Regions from separate parts of the Salinicoccus sp. ID82-1 genome, predicted to be linked through region 2. Evidence: predicted binding sites of a transcription regulator. Region 2 holds the regulator's gene; the other holds the start of a gene.

Region 1 (7,632 bases), on a different contig from region 2:
CGGCAAAAAACTGACATTCAAAGTATATGACAAGCAGCTGTTCGATGCCGATGAGGCACCGGTGCAGGAGATATTCGGCTACTCGCATCGCAGCCTCCTCAATCTGATCACTTGCGAAGGGCCGTACAACTACGATGTTGGGGGTACACCAAACCGCTGGGTAGTCTATACTGAACTGGAACCTTCTCAGGAAAGCTAGACTTCATGTGTCTTGGCTTTCTTTTTTATTCCTTATTCACGCGCGCTCCATTGTATGTATATAATAGTGGGAAGACTTCAAACAAAGGAGAATACTATGACACGGATCGAAGCGGAACTGTACGAGCGGATTCAGTCGGGGGATCGCAATGCACTTGAATCGCTCTACATTAGATATGAAAAACTGCTGTTTTCCTATGCATACAAAATGACATCGAACCGGGAGATGTCGGAGGAGATCGTGCAGGATGTGTTCATCAAAGTATGGCGTAAGAAAGGGGCCTATGACCCAAGTAAGGGCAAGCTGTCCACCTGGCTGATTACATTGACGAGAAACTCCACCATCGATGTTCTAAGACGACAGAAAATGGAAACCTATGAATACGATGAACGGGATGACATCGATTCCACGCAAAGTGAACAGAACTCACCTGTCGAGGCCGCGGTTGAAGCGGGAGAAGACAAGGCAATGATAAGGCGCGCAATGGAAGGATTGAGCCGGGAGCAGCAGCGCATCATTACTCTATTCTATTTCAGAGCATGTTCCCACTCGCAGATAGCAGAGTCGCTCGACCTGCCGATCGGTACCGTAAAGAGCCGCATCCGTCTTGCACTGCAGCATTTGAAGAAAAATATTGAAACCGTTAAGAAAGGGGGGACAACAGATGAATCATAATGAAGCATACGATCTGCTGATCGACTACTATAATGACCAGCTGGCACCAGAAGAAAAAGCAGCATTCGAACAGCACCTGAAGACATGTGAAGCATGCCAGGAAGAACTGGCTGAATGGGAGGCGCTGAATGCTGAACTGATAGATACGATTCCACTTGTCGATCCCCCGGAAGGCATGAAGGACCGTGTACTCGGCAACGTATTCTTCGAAGAAGCAACGGAACAAAAACAGAAAGTGCAACCGATCAAGAAGGGACACCGATCATTCAAAATACCATTCATCGCTGCTGCGGCTGCCCTGCTCCTTTCAGTTCTCGGCAATGTCTACATGCTGGCCGGTCGTGAAGAGACTGCGGACCTTGCAGAAGTGCTGCTTCAAGAAGAAAGTGCAATTTCACTGTCCCCCACTTCAGAAACACTCGATATGGATGCGAAAGTCGCACTGCATGAAGGTGAAGATGGACAGACGCTTGTCCTTGAAGCCAGTAACTTCACCAATCTCAACGAGGATGAAGTCTATCAGGTCTGGCTGATGAAAGAAGGCAATCCTTACCGTGCAGGTACACTTGTTCCAAATGAAGAGGGACAGGGTTATGTCGTCTTCAATATGGATGAAAATACTGAAATCGACTGGGATACGGTCGCTATTACAGTCGAACCTTCCCCACACAACCAGCTGCCTGAAGGCGATATCGTCATGTCGGCAGAACTATAGACAGAACCGTTCCGAAAATTTTTCGGAACGGTTTTTTATTTTTTTATAAAAATAGTGATCCAAATAAAAACTGCCCGCGTATACAGGGTGTAAACAAAACAAAGGAGTGTGATTTTGAATGGATTTCAAGAAATTGCTTGTCGTACCGACAGCTGCAGCTCTACTCGCAACAAATGCGGGTCTTGCACAGGCCGATACTCACCAGGAAGAGATGATGGTGACTGTAGACACTGAAGCCGCAGAACTCAGATCGACACTGGATCATCTACTTAGTGAGCACGCCTTCCTCGCAGTCGAAACAATGAGAAAAGGTGCTGACGGTGCAGAAGATTTCGAAGAAAGTGCCGCTGCATTGAGTGAGAATACTGACGAACTTTCCAGCACAATCGGCTCTGTATACGGTGAAGAAGCCGGACAGCAGTTCAAGACAATGTGGAGCGAACATATCGGCTACTTCGTCGATTATGTAAACGCGACAGCTGCAGGTGATGAAGGTGCCAAGGAAACTGCACTGAATGAACTTGCTCAGTATCGCCAGGACTTCTCCCAGTTCCTTGAAACAGCAACCGATGAACGCCTTGAAGCAGGTGCATTGGCAGACGGTCTGCAGATGCACGTCAACCAGCTGATCGGTGCATTTGATGCATACGTCATGGGCGACTATGAAACAGCCTACCAGTATGAAAGAGAAGCAATCCACCACATGTACATGGTGAGTAAAGGACTTTCTACAGCCATTGCCGACCAGTTCCCGGATCAGTTCAATAACACGGATCCAGCAACAAAAGCAGCTGACCTCCGTTCCGATCTGAACTACCTGTTCAGTGAACACGCTGGCCTTGCAGCCATGGCCATGCAGAACGGTATTGACGGCGCTGAGGACTTCGAAGCATCCGCCCAAGCTTTGAGCAACAACACACAAGGTCTGACAGAAGCAGTTACAGGTGTCTACGGTGAAGAAGCCGGACAGCAGTTTAAAGCAATGTGGGCTGAGCATATCGGCTACTTCGTCGACTATGTTAATGCCACAGCTGCAGAAGACACAGCGGCACAGGAAGAAGCACTGAATAATCTCAATATGTATAAAGAAGAATTCTCGAAATTCATGGAAACAGCAACAGAAGGCAATCTGGCAAGTGGCACGCTTGCAGAAGGACTCGAAATGCACGTCAACCAGCTGATCGGTGCATTCGATGCCTACTCCAGCGGTGATTATGAAGTCGCATATGACCAGACTCGCGAAGCATATCATCACATGTTCAATCCAAGTAAAGGGCTCGCCAGTGCAATCGTGACACAAATGCCAGACATGTTCATGTCCGAAATGCCTGAAGAAATGCCGAATACCGCAATGGCTCCAGAGCAGAACAACGCACTATTGATCAGCATCATTGCTGGTATCGCACTGCTCTCAGCCGTACTGTTCAGACTCAGAGCAAGAAACCAGTAATCAAGCGTTCCAACCCATACCAATAGATTGAACCATCAGCCGGCCCTACCTCCAGGGGCCGGCTGTTTTATATTTACATATTCGAATAACGTCTATATATAAATTAAAGTAATATATATTTTACTTTTAGAATGGTATAATATACTTATAAAGAAGAGGTGATTTCTTGGCAAAGAATTTGAAAATGAAAAGCGCACGTGCCGCCCTGGATCTCACCCAGAAGGACCTGGCACAGAAAACAGGTGTCAGCAGGCAGACCATCAACCTGATAGAAAAGGGAGAATACAATCCTTCGCTCGCCCTGTGCATAAGGATATGCAAGACACTCGACTGCACACTTGACGATCTGTTTTGGGATTCATAATAAATGACAAAGGATGGGGTTTCATGGAAAAGCTTTTTGACCGTTTCATAGGGGATGAACGTAAAAGGAAATCCGCAGGTAACGCCGCACTCATCACCCTGCTGCTCATATGGAGCTATATGATCGTCCGCATGCTGCTTGTCGCAATGGAAATCTGGGACACCAACATGGTTCAGAATGATCTTTATTTTGTTATGGTGTCATTCATTGTCTTCTCCGTAATCGCATTCAGAAATGAAACCGATGATCTGATCTACTCACCCATCGCAAGAAAGGAACTGCCTTATAAGAAAGGGCGCTTCGCCGGACGATTCGGCATCTACCTTATGGAATCCATTGCCGGCGCCATTTTCATGACACTGGCTGAGTTGCTCGTCAGAAGCCTTGTTTCCCGCAGTTTTGAATTCAGCCTGCTGATGTTCATAAGCAGCATCCTGTCATTCACAATTATTCTGATTTTTGTTAATATTATATCAGGAGAAATTCGCGTCAGACGCTTTCGAAAAATGGAAGAGGAATAAGGGGATGATGTCATCAGGATTCACAGTATACTTACATTGTTGAGTATCGTTTTCTTGTCGCTCATGGTTATCATGGATCAGTTCTCTGGACTCTCCATCTCCACCCGGCAAAGCCAGAAAGCCGTCTTCGCGCTGCTCATCATATTGGCAATCGCAGATATCATCGCCAACCACATCCAATACAAAGAGACCGGTATAAAAAGACAGGAGTCATGGCAGTTTGTTCTTCTCTTCGAGATGTACATTCTGTCCCTGGTCGTAGTACTGGATCAGTTCGGCGGCACGTCCCATATCGACTTTCATCCGGGTTCAGGCATGTTCTGGATTGCGATGGGCACCGCAATAACAAGCACGTTTTTTACGTATCGCAGAAACCAGAAAACCGCTGCACAGTAAAAGGGAAGGCTGAATGCCTTCCCTTTCTTGTTCTCTAACGGATGATCAGGTGTTTAATGAGCGTCCACATTCCCCAGAATGCAAACTCCATGATCGTGTCGGGTTTTCTTTGAACATTCAGCTGCAAAGGTTCGTAGTCGTTTTTGCGATACTCCATCAAATAGTCCTCTCGCCCAGTGTAGTGTCTATTCATTCATCACACCCCTTTCGACCATCATAACATTACCTGAATATTCCAACAAATCATATGGAAGCTAGATTGCCTTTCTTACTCTTTCAAACAGTACATTATTTTCAAGATGCACATGCTCCAATGTGTCCTTCTCAAGCTTTTCCAGTCTGGCATATACAAGTCTATACGTGCCACATGCCGATTCATGTGGTGTGAAATCATCCGTGATGTCCCGCATCTCCTTCAAAATATCGCCGACCGCTTCATGGTCCGCTTCAAGCCCTTCAACATGCGGTTTCACTGTTTCCACAAGATCAGAAGTCGTATCCTTCATGAATTCCATGATCAGCGGAAATACATTTCTATCCTCATCTTCCGTATGTGCCAACATTTCATTTTTCAACGTCCGGTACATTTCCTCAAGTCTCACGAGGTGCGGCTCGTCCGGTCCATGCTTTCTGGCAAGTTTCGTCACATAAGGTGCCAGTGCTGAAAGTTCATTCATCAGCTCCTCATGGTATCTGTTCTGGATAAAGGTGATGATGGCTGCCGCATCCAGATATTTCACATCGATGCCACCGCCTTCATGCTGATCGATATTATCGATCTTCTCCATCATGCTCTCGAGATCAAGACCCCGTGCTTCCACCGCTTCTGCCAGCGGCATCCTGCCACCACAGCAGTAGTCGATCCTGTTTTTCCTGAATATATCTGCGCTCTTGGGAATTTCCTTGACGATATCACTGACCCACATCTTTTCACTGACTGCTGTCATAATAACACTCCCACTTAAACATATATTTTTTATACATGTTTAATGTATCACACTATTCTGATTTTTAGTCACAACGATCATGTCAACTATTGAACGTTTAGTGACAGATGATTCATATGTATTCTGCGTTTAATTGGAACCCTTATGGGTACTACTCTAAAAAGGAGCGGATAGGTATGAATCTTAATTATTACAAAGTAACAGGTGATGAAAAAATAAAGCTCAGTGACTACCCGACGACTGAGAATAAGACGAATGACAATGAGAAGATCAGAGATGAAATCATCCCCCCATTGGTAAAAAAGCTCAAGGACCTGCATATGAAAATGAATGCCGAGGAGAAGCACGGAATCCTCGTTGTGCTGCAGGCGCTGGATGCTGCCGGGAAAGATGAATCGATCAGCCATATATTCGTAAACCTCAACCCCCAGGGTCTGAAGACGACGACTTTGAGCAAGCCGACTGAAGAGGAAATGAAGCATGATTATTTGTGGCGCCTGCATAACGCCCTGCCGGCGCGCGGTGAAGTCGGCATTTTGAACCGTTCCCATTATGAGGAAGTCATTGCGCCCCGCATCCATGATGTTCTGCTCGAAGGAGATTATCCTGAGGGTGCAGATGAGACTACAATCTGGTCCCTCCGTTTTGAGCAGATCAGAAATTTTGAGAAATACCTTTACCAGAACAATTTCCATATCGTCAAATTCTTCTTTCATATGTCTAAGGATGAACAGAAAAGACGTCTGCTGGAGCGGATGAAAAATCCGGATAAACAATGGGAATTCTCCTTCTCGGATGTTGAAGAGCGGGAGCACTGGGATGAGTATCAGAAAGTATTCGAGGATATGCTGAACGAAACATCAACCGATTACGCGCCATGGTTCGTCTTGCCAGCAGATGACGAATGGCACAGCCGCCGCCTGGTGAACGAGATCATGCTCGATCTGCTGGAGCGGCTTGATCCGAAATATCCAGAAACGACCGGTGAAGACAAGGAAAAGCTCGAGGAATATATCAAGAGGCTTGAGAAAGAGTAGTACTCAGCAAAATAAGAAACCCGACTCCTTAACTGGAATCGGGTTTCATCTGCATCATCGTTTACTGCTTAATATTTATAGGATTGACCACCATCGATCGGAATTGTTGCACCATTGATGAACTGGGATTCCTGACTGAGCAGGAAGGATACGAGGGCAGCGACTTCTTCTGGTCTGCCGAAGCGTTTCATCGGATTGACGCTGACGAATTCCTTGCCGGCTTCCTCCCAGTTGTCGCCGCCTATCTGACGCAGTGATCCTTCGACCATGGCTGTCATGATGGCACCCGGTGCGATGGCATTGATGCTGACACCGAATTCACCATACTCCACTGCGGAGTTGCGTGTCAGACCGACGACACCGTGCTTGCTTGCTGCATAGCCGGACTGGTTGCCGACACCGCGGATGCCCCCGACGGATGCAGTGTTGACGATGGATCCTGAGCCCTGCTTCTTCATCACTTCAAGTACGTACTTCATACCATAGAATACGCCGTTCAGGTTGATGCCGACGACTTTGCCGAATTCGTCACTGCCATAGTTCTCTGTCAGATTCTGTTTACCTTCGATACCGGCATTGTTGAAAAATCCATCAATGCGTCCGAACTCGGATACCGTCTGGTCGACATAAGTTCTCACTGCCGCTTCATCGGAAACATCAGCGGTGATCATCAGCACTTCTGCATCGGATACACTATCCTTGATGATTTTCTGTGTCTCTTCCAGTGTTTCTGCATTCAGATCGACAAGTGACAGTTTTGCGCCTTCTTTGGCTGCCTGGATGGCAGCCGCCTGTCCAAGTCCACTTGCTCCGCCAGTAATCAGAATAACCTTGTCCTGCAATCTTCCCATTGTATGACCTCCTATAGTTGTGTAACCGTATTCAAACGGTTTCAACTACTACGTTAGGACAAAAGTTACAAAAAGTAAACTGATTGGCACTTGTTACAATCTAGTGTAGATTGGTAATAAGAAGAATATCAAATAAACACATAGAGGTGGATGATCCATGCTGGAACTAAATACTTTCTCCATTACAGCCAGATGTCCGAAAACGGGGCAACTGGGTGTGGCTGTCTCAACAAAACTGCCGGCTGTCGGTATGCTGGTCCCATTTGTAAAGGCTGGAACGGGTGCGATTGCGACACAGTCATTTGTCAATCCGTATATCGGTATCAGGGGGCTTCGGTACCTCGGCTCCGGGATGACTGCTGCGGAAGCGAAGAACAAAATCATTTCTGAAGAACAGGACCTGGAGTACAGGCAGTTTGCGATTGTGGATGCCGATGGTAATACTGCTGCTTTCTCGGGTGATGAATGTGAAGGCTA
Region 2 (7,632 bases):
GACTATGAAGTTGAAAATCTGATCATAGCAGGTGGTGTGGCAGCCAACAGCGGACTCCGGGCACAATTTGAAGAGCTCTGCCAGGAGAACGATATAAAACTCAGCATTCCTGCTTTGAAATATTGTACCGATAATGCGGCAATGATCGGCGCTGCAGCTTATCATCTCTACAATAATAAGGCATTCGGTGGTCTCGACCTGAATGGCAGAAACTATATTGATATAGAAGAATACAGCATTTAAAAAGGCAATCCCTCACCGGGATTGCCCTTTTTCTTTGGATATGGAACATCTGTTTCGATGCGGGTTGTGGATAACTTGTTGATAATATTACTGAAAGCTTGCCTTAAGGCCAGCACCCTGGGGATATAAGTGTGTACAGATTTGTGGATAACTTGTTTATTTTGTGGATGAAACCCGCAAACCCCTGATGCAGAGCACTTCTCATTGTGTATAGAGCTGTGTATTCCATCCATTGCTACTGATACAAGAAAAGGAATATATGTTCGCATCCTATACTTCTTCAATCTGCTCCTCGAGCGCTTCCCATTCCAGCATCTGCTGTTCGAGTGCCTCTTTCCGATCATTCAGCTGCTGGTCGTATTCGGACGCCTTCTCGTAGTCCCCGTATACTTCAGGTTCGGCCAGCTTTTCTTCAATCTGCGCAATCTCCTCTTCCAGTTCAAGGATGCTTTCTTCCATTCTGGCTGCACTGCGTTTCAGTTTCTGCATCTCATTCCGCTTCTGCTTCTGATGCCGGTAGTCCAAATCATTCTGCTCGACCGGCTGGCTGCTTTCCGCCTGGATGGTGAGTGAGGCCTGCTCATCCTTCTTATGCCGGTAGTAGCTGTAATCTCCATTATAGACCTGGACATGCTGCTGATCCATTTCGACAATCTTGGTAGCGATGCGGTCGATGAAATAGCGGTCATGCGAGACGAACAGGATGGTACCAGGGAAATTCTGCAGTGCAGCTTCAAGCACTTCCTTGCTGTCTATGTCGAGGTGGTTGGTCGGCTCATCGAGAATGAGCAGATTGTTCTTCTCGAGCATCAGCCTAGCAAGCTGTATGCGGGCCTTTTCTCCGCCGCTCAGGTCATTGACGCTTTTCAGTACCTCCTCCTGGGTGAACAGGAAGCGTCCAAGCACCTTACGCACGTCGCTTTCGTTCATTTCGGGGTACTCATGCCACAGTTCTTCCAATACATTCCTGTTGGAAGTGAATTCCGCCTGCTTCTGGTCGTAGTAGCCGATCGAGACATTTGTACCATAGATGATTTCCCCGTCGTGCCGCGGCAGTTCCTTGGCGATCGTCTTTACAAGTGTGGACTTGCCGATACCGTTCGGACCGATGATGGCGAGCCGGTCCCCCTTGTCGACATTCAGACTGATGCCGCTATTCAGTGTCTCCTCATATCCGATGGCGAGCGATTTGATTCTCAGCACATCATTGCCGCTCTCACGCTTTATGTCAAAGGAGAACCGTGCACTTTTGCGGTCGATCATCGGCGTCTCCATACGATCCATATGCTCAAGCTTCTTGCGTCTGCTTTTTGCCATATTGCTCGTGGAGGCTCTCGCTATATTTTTCTCAACAAAGGTCTCAAGCTGCCTGATCTCCTTCTGCTGGTGTTCATATGCTTTCACCTGAAGGCTGAAGTTCTTCTCCTTCTCTTTGACATACTTCGTATAGTTGGTGTGGTAGAGTGTTCCTCTGTGCATCTCCACTTCAAAGATCTTATCCACCGTCCGATCGAGGAAGTAGCGGTCGTGGCTGATGATCGCGATTGCGCCTGTAAAGCTGTTCAGATACTGTTCGAGCCATGCCACCGTCTGCATATCCAGGTGGTTGGTCGGTTCATCGAGCAGCAGCAGGTCGGGCTTCGACAGCAGCATCTGTCCGAGCGCGAGCCGTGTCTTCTGACCACCTGAGAACGCATCGACATTGCGATCAAGATCACTGCCGGAAAAGTTGAGGCCGGTGAGCACGGTCTTGATCTGGGCATCGATCGTGTAGCCGCCCTTTGATTCGAAAGTGTTCTGCAGCCGATCGTATTTTTCCAGCTGGTCGCTGTATGCCGGATCCTCGTAGTCATGTGCTGCCAGCCATGCGGTGGTGGCATTCATCTCCTCCTGGGTGCGCAGCAGCCCGGCAAAGGGCCGCATCATTTCATCACGGACGGTCTGGGATGACTCCAGTGTCATCTGCTGGGTGAGATAGCCGATCGCGATGCCTTTCGGCGTCGTGATCCGGCCGTCCTCGACACCGAGTTCACCCGCCATCATCTTCATCAGCGTCGTCTTGCCGGCGCCATTCTTGCCGACGATGCCGACGGTTTCACCTTTTTTTATTTCAAGATTTATATTTGAAAAAATCCGGTCTGTACCGAAAGATTTCCCTACATTTCCTAATTGCATTACTATCATATGAATTCCCCCACTTCATTCAATTTTACAACAAACAAGTCAAAAAAACGATGAAATTAAGTGACAATGACTACACTACGAAAATGGAGATATGCTATAATATACCGACAGAGTGCAATAGAAGAGGTGTGGGACATTTGAACAGTAAAAAGAAAATCCCAAACGCAACAATGAAACGTCTCCCTTTATACTATAGATTTTTCAAAAATGCCGAGAAGACCAGTGTAGACAGAGTTTCCTCAAGGGAAATCAGCGAAGCACTGGATATCGATTCAGCCACAATCCGGAGAGACTTCTCCTATTTTGGTGAACTTGGCAGGAAGGGCTACGGCTACAACGTCAAGAGCCTATTGAATTTCTTCATGGAGCATATCCAGGGTAATGAAGTGAGAAATGTGGCAATCATTGGAGCGGGCAACCTGGGCAGTGCATTATTAAACTACAAATTCAGCAGCATAAATGATAGAATGAATGTGGTAGCTGCTTTTGATAGTAATGCTCAGATTGTCGGGACATCCATCAATGGCACGACAGTATATCATTCGGATGAGCTTGAGGATCTGATCAGTAGACATAGCATAGATGTTGCGATACTCACGCTGCCGGCAGAAGTCAGCCAGGATATGGCTGAACGTCTGGTGGAAGCTGGCATCAAAGGCATACTCAACTTCACACCGATCAGATTGAATGTAAGTGATGAAATCTATGTCCATAATATAGATTTGAGCGTTGAATTGCAGGCACTATTCTTTTATATGAAACATATCTAGGAGGGATACTATGCTCGAAACATTAATGCCGGTGACACTGATGGCAGTAGGCCCGACAAGTATGATCGTAATTGCTGTTGTAGCATTGATCATATTTGGACCTAAAAAATTGCCGCAGTTCGGACGCGCGATGGGTTCCACTTTAAGAGAGTTTAAAGATGCAACCAAAGGTCTCGCCACTGACGACGATGACGACGAAGACGACAACGATAGAAAGAAACAACCGAAGAAAATCGAAACAGTCGAAGTCGAAAAAGTTGAAGAAACTAAAGCATAAAGGTATGAAGAGGTGGCGGAAGCCACCTTTTTTTTAAAGAGGTGAAAATGAAGTATGAACGACTCGGAAAAAAGGGAGATCACCGAGCATCTGGATGAATTGAGGAAGCGGCTGCTGATTGTCATGTACTTTTTTGTCGGCGCCCTGGTCATCGGATTCTTCCTGTCCAAACCACTGATCTACCAGATGCAGAATGCACCGTGGACGGAGACGATCCAGATGCACGCATTCCAGGTGACCGATCCCCTGAAGATATACCTGATGATCATCATTGTCATCGGATTTGTCATCGTGCTGCCGGCGATACTCTACCAGCTCTGGGCATTTGTCTCCCCGGGGCTGTACAGTAACGAAAGAAAGCTTACTTTGGGCTACATACCGATTGTCATGGTACTCATGCTGCTCGGTATGGCTTTTGGCTACTTTATTCTTGTACCCTATATCATCCAGTTCACTTTTGAACTGTCCGAGGAGATGGGGATTGAGAACACCATCGGAATCAACCAGTATTTCGGCTTCCTGTTCAGGACGGTACTGCCGTTCGGTGTCATATTCCAGATGCCGATTCTTGTACTTTTCCTGACGCAGCTCGGCCTTTTGACACCGGCATTTCTCAAGCAGAACAGGAAATACGCCTATTTCATCCTGCTGGTGGTTGCGGCACTCGTTGCACCGCCGGATGTAATGACACATATACTGCTTACCATACCGATGATCATTCTTTATGAAATCAGCATCTACATTTCCAAAATCGGCTATCGCAGACATCTGAAAGCAGAGCAGAAAGCATTAGAAGAATCATTGGATTCCGACTAGGGGGTATTCCAGGTGAAATTCGATCCGGATGCCAGAGCATCTCTGGCGCTTGATGGCAGCAGTGAAAAATGGACAGGCCAGATTGACAGGACACAGGAGAGCCCATGGCGGCAGAAGTATCATATCCAGCCGCCTGCAGGCAGCATGGATGCGCTTGATGGCTTCATATACCATGAAGGCAAATATCACATCCTGTACCAGTGGGCGCCCTTCTGGACAGAGGGCAGAAAGTATCTGTACCACGTCGTATCGGATGATCTTGCCATCTATCATAATCGCGGAATAGTCGATGCATTACCGGACGGAGCCGATTCAGGCTCCGCTTCTGTAATGGATGGTATGCACGTGTATCATACAGTGATGGACGGCGGCATACCACTCCAGCAGCATACGGCATTCAGAGAAGAAGCGGGGCATCTCCGTCCATATCGGACATCACCCATCATAAAAGGTGCGCCGAAAGGCTATGGACCGATTGTGAAAGATCCGAAAGTGTGGAAAGAAAATGGAAGATATTGTATGATAATGGGGGCGGCTACCCAGGATGACTTCGGCCGTGTGCTCTATTTTACCGGCACGGGCACTGAAGCATTCGATTACATAGGCGAACTTGAAACTGAGCTGGATCAGTTCGGTTTCATGTGGGAGTCACCCGAGCTGTTTGAACTGGATGGGCACCATGTCCTCATGTTCTGTCCGCAAGGACTCGACAAGTATCAGCACAGCTACTGGAACATCTACCAGTCCGGCTATATCCTCGGCAGTGCGGACCTCGACAAGCGGGTGATGTCGCATGGCGACTTTCATGAACTGGATCAGGGTTTCGACTTCTATGCGCCAAAGACGACGTGTGACGCTTTTGGCAACCGTTACATCATCGGATGGATGGGGATGAAGGAGACGGTCTACCCGACAGATGGCGCATGGTCCCACTGCCTGACGCTGCCCCGCAGGCTGTCCATCGAAAATGGTGTTCTGAAGCAGCGGCCTGCAGCGGCCCTGGCAGATCTGAGAACGGATGAAATGACGGCAGAAGGCTATTTCGATCATCGTCCGAAGAAGATGAAGGACTTCTATGGGGACAGCTATGAGCTGACGATGGATGTACTTGAAAATTCGGCGACACAGATATACATCAATCTGAGAGTGAGCAGACGGGAGCAGACGAGCCTGATCTATGATGCAACTGCAGGCACGCTCACCCTTGATACGACTTTCAGCGGCGAAATGCCGGAAAATGTCGATGGGACTGTGAGGACGGCGAAGCTCGATGCACCCCTTTCCAAACTCCGGATATTCGTTGATGTTTCAAGTGTTGAAATTTTCATCAATGACGGAGCGGCTGTCATGACAGCACGCATATTCCCTTCGGAAAAGGCGAGAGGCGTGGAATTATCCACAGAAATGGGCAGCTGTCATGTCAGAATGTTCCGTTACGAAATGCAGCCGCTGGCGTCCAATCCGATCATCCATATGAAATAGAGGAACCGGATTTCAGAATTTGCACATAATATTGTTTCAATTCCGCTTATAATCGATTGAGTATTCTGTTATTATAAACTTACATACGGTAAGGGTGAGAGGAGAAGTGGATATGTTTTCGGTACTGAGTCAGATTCGCAAACGTTATGAATATATGACACCTGTAGAGCAGCGGATTGCAAATTTCATGTTGGACAATCCTGCCAAAGTCATCAATATGCCTGTCAAGGACATCGCAAGAAACAGTGATACAAGCGATGCAGCCATTGTCAGATTCTCGAAGAGAATCGGGCTTGCAGGTATTAAAGAGCTGAAAGTCGAACTCGCCAAGGAGCTCCATACACTTGAAAAGGAAAATATATCAAGGGTCATCGATCTCGAGCATGATACCCATAAGGATATTTTCGATAAGGTGTTCAAAAATACGATACAGGCGCTCTACAACACGGAAAAGATCGTCAATCGGGACACCATGAAGGAAGCGGCACAGCTTTTCGCCAAGTCCGACAACACGTTCATATTTGGACTTGGAGACTCCGCCAATGTCGGGAATGAACTGGAGCAGAAGCTACATAGAGTCAATATCAATGCTTTCTTCACTTCGGACAAGTACCTCTGCATGACCCGGCTGTCGAATGCCAAGGAAAATGATGTCCTGTTCCTCATCACCCTGTCCGGCAAGACCAAGGAAGTCGTCGAAGTAGTGAAACTTGCAAAGAAGCTTGGGGTCAAGACCGTCATACTGACACAGAACCACGCTTCCATAGCGAAGCGCAATGCCGATATCGCAATAGAAATCACCGAGGAAGAAACAAACATACAATATATGAACATGACAAGCCGGGTGGCCCAGCTCGTGATCTGTGATGTCCTGTTCTTCTATATTTGCCGGGAACTTGGTTCCTCGGCGTATGAGACCATCATCAAAACCTACGATGTCACCCACTGATCTCCTTTCAAAGTGAAAGGAGATTTTTTTTATTCCATGTAAATATTTCTGATACAAAGTTACCTTTTTGAAACATTACTGAAATATTTCCCAGTAATAAGGCACCAGTATTAAGGTTATGTAACAACTCGGATATTCGGTGGATACCCCCGTGTCATTCTAATATAATGATGATTATTGAAAGTGACTAAAAATGGTAAAGCCTGATGGGGGAGTCATATTGAAAAATAAAATCATGAAGAGTAGTATCGCATCCCTGTTGATCGCATCTACCATATTCATAACCGATATAGACGCAGTAGTCCATGCAGAAGAGCCGGAGGCAGCGGAGACTTCGGAAACAGTCGTTACGAACGAAAACGTACAGATGGAAAATAGTGAGGAAGCACCAGCAGAAAGCACAGAGATGCCGGTTGCGGAGGAAGAGACTACTGAACCATCAGCAGAAGCGGTGGAGGAGGACGTTCTTGTCAGTTCCACGCCGGAAAATACGGATGAAGATCAGATCCGTGAAGCGGCAATCGAAGCGCATAGTGAAAATGATGAAAGTGATGAGGCACCGCCTGCATTGCATGAAAGCCAGGAGAGCGATGCACCTGCCGAGCCATCTTCAGAACAGCCGGAAACGCCACCTCTCCCAACGGAAGAGGAAAGCACCGTCGCACCGGAGCCGACTGAAGAGGCGACGAGTGAACCGGTCACTGAAGAAGCGCCGACGACGGAACCGACTGAAGAAGCGCCGACAGCCGAGGAGACGATTGAAGAGACGAACCAGCCTCCGACAGTCGAAGTACCCGTTCAGGAAAGTGAAGAACCTGCAGCGGATGAGCCGGTCATGGAACCAGTGGAACCTTCAGTGGAAGTGCCGGCACAAGAACCTGAAAAGGATGACAATGGTTTTGTGCCGTATC

What was found. Region 2 encodes Rex, which represses fermentation and respiration genes when NADH is low (regulators of the CRP and FNR family bind a similar motif). Its sites were predicted from a motif close to TTGTGAAATATTTCACAA; they were not measured.
Region 1: ric (iron-sulfur cluster repair di-iron protein) is a predicted target of Rex. The motif match lies at 5,303-5,320, and genes of this name have one in related genera.

The regions. Positions count from the first base shown of each region.
Region 1 covers NZ_JAGFLY010000001.1:80,966-88,597, reverse strand. The annotation lists gene J4760_RS00470 (class F sortase) at 1-199, shown strand, start outside; gene J4760_RS00465 (RNA polymerase sigma factor) at 296-874, shown strand; gene J4760_RS00460 (anti-sigma factor) at 864-1,589, shown strand; gene J4760_RS00455 (copper amine oxidase) at 1,708-3,039, shown strand; gene J4760_RS00450 (helix-turn-helix transcriptional regulator) at 3,224-3,403, shown strand; gene J4760_RS00445 (hypothetical protein) at 3,427-3,924, shown strand; gene J4760_RS00440 (hypothetical protein) at 3,979-4,320, shown strand; gene J4760_RS00435 (hypothetical protein) at 4,355-4,513, opposite strand; gene ric (iron-sulfur cluster repair di-iron protein) at 4,575-5,267, opposite strand; gene J4760_RS00425 (PPK2 family polyphosphate kinase) at 5,444-6,304, shown strand; gene J4760_RS00420 (glucose 1-dehydrogenase) at 6,373-7,155, opposite strand; gene J4760_RS00415 (DUF1028 domain-containing protein) at 7,313-7,632, shown strand, end outside.
Region 2 covers NZ_JAGFLY010000005.1:2,413-10,044, forward strand. The annotation lists gene tsaD (tRNA (adenosine(37)-N6)-threonylcarbamoyltransferase complex transferase subunit TsaD) at 1-243, shown strand, start outside; gene J4760_RS11440 (ABC-F family ATP-binding cassette domain-containing protein) at 514-2,427, opposite strand; gene J4760_RS11445 (redox-sensing transcriptional repressor Rex) at 2,565-3,197, shown strand; gene J4760_RS11450 (twin-arginine translocase TatA/TatE family subunit) at 3,238-3,474, shown strand; gene tatC (twin-arginine translocase subunit TatC) at 3,529-4,290, shown strand; gene J4760_RS11460 (glycoside hydrolase family 32 protein) at 4,303-5,772, shown strand; gene J4760_RS11465 (MurR/RpiR family transcriptional regulator) at 5,885-6,721, shown strand; gene J4760_RS11470 (hypothetical protein) at 6,942-7,632, shown strand, end outside.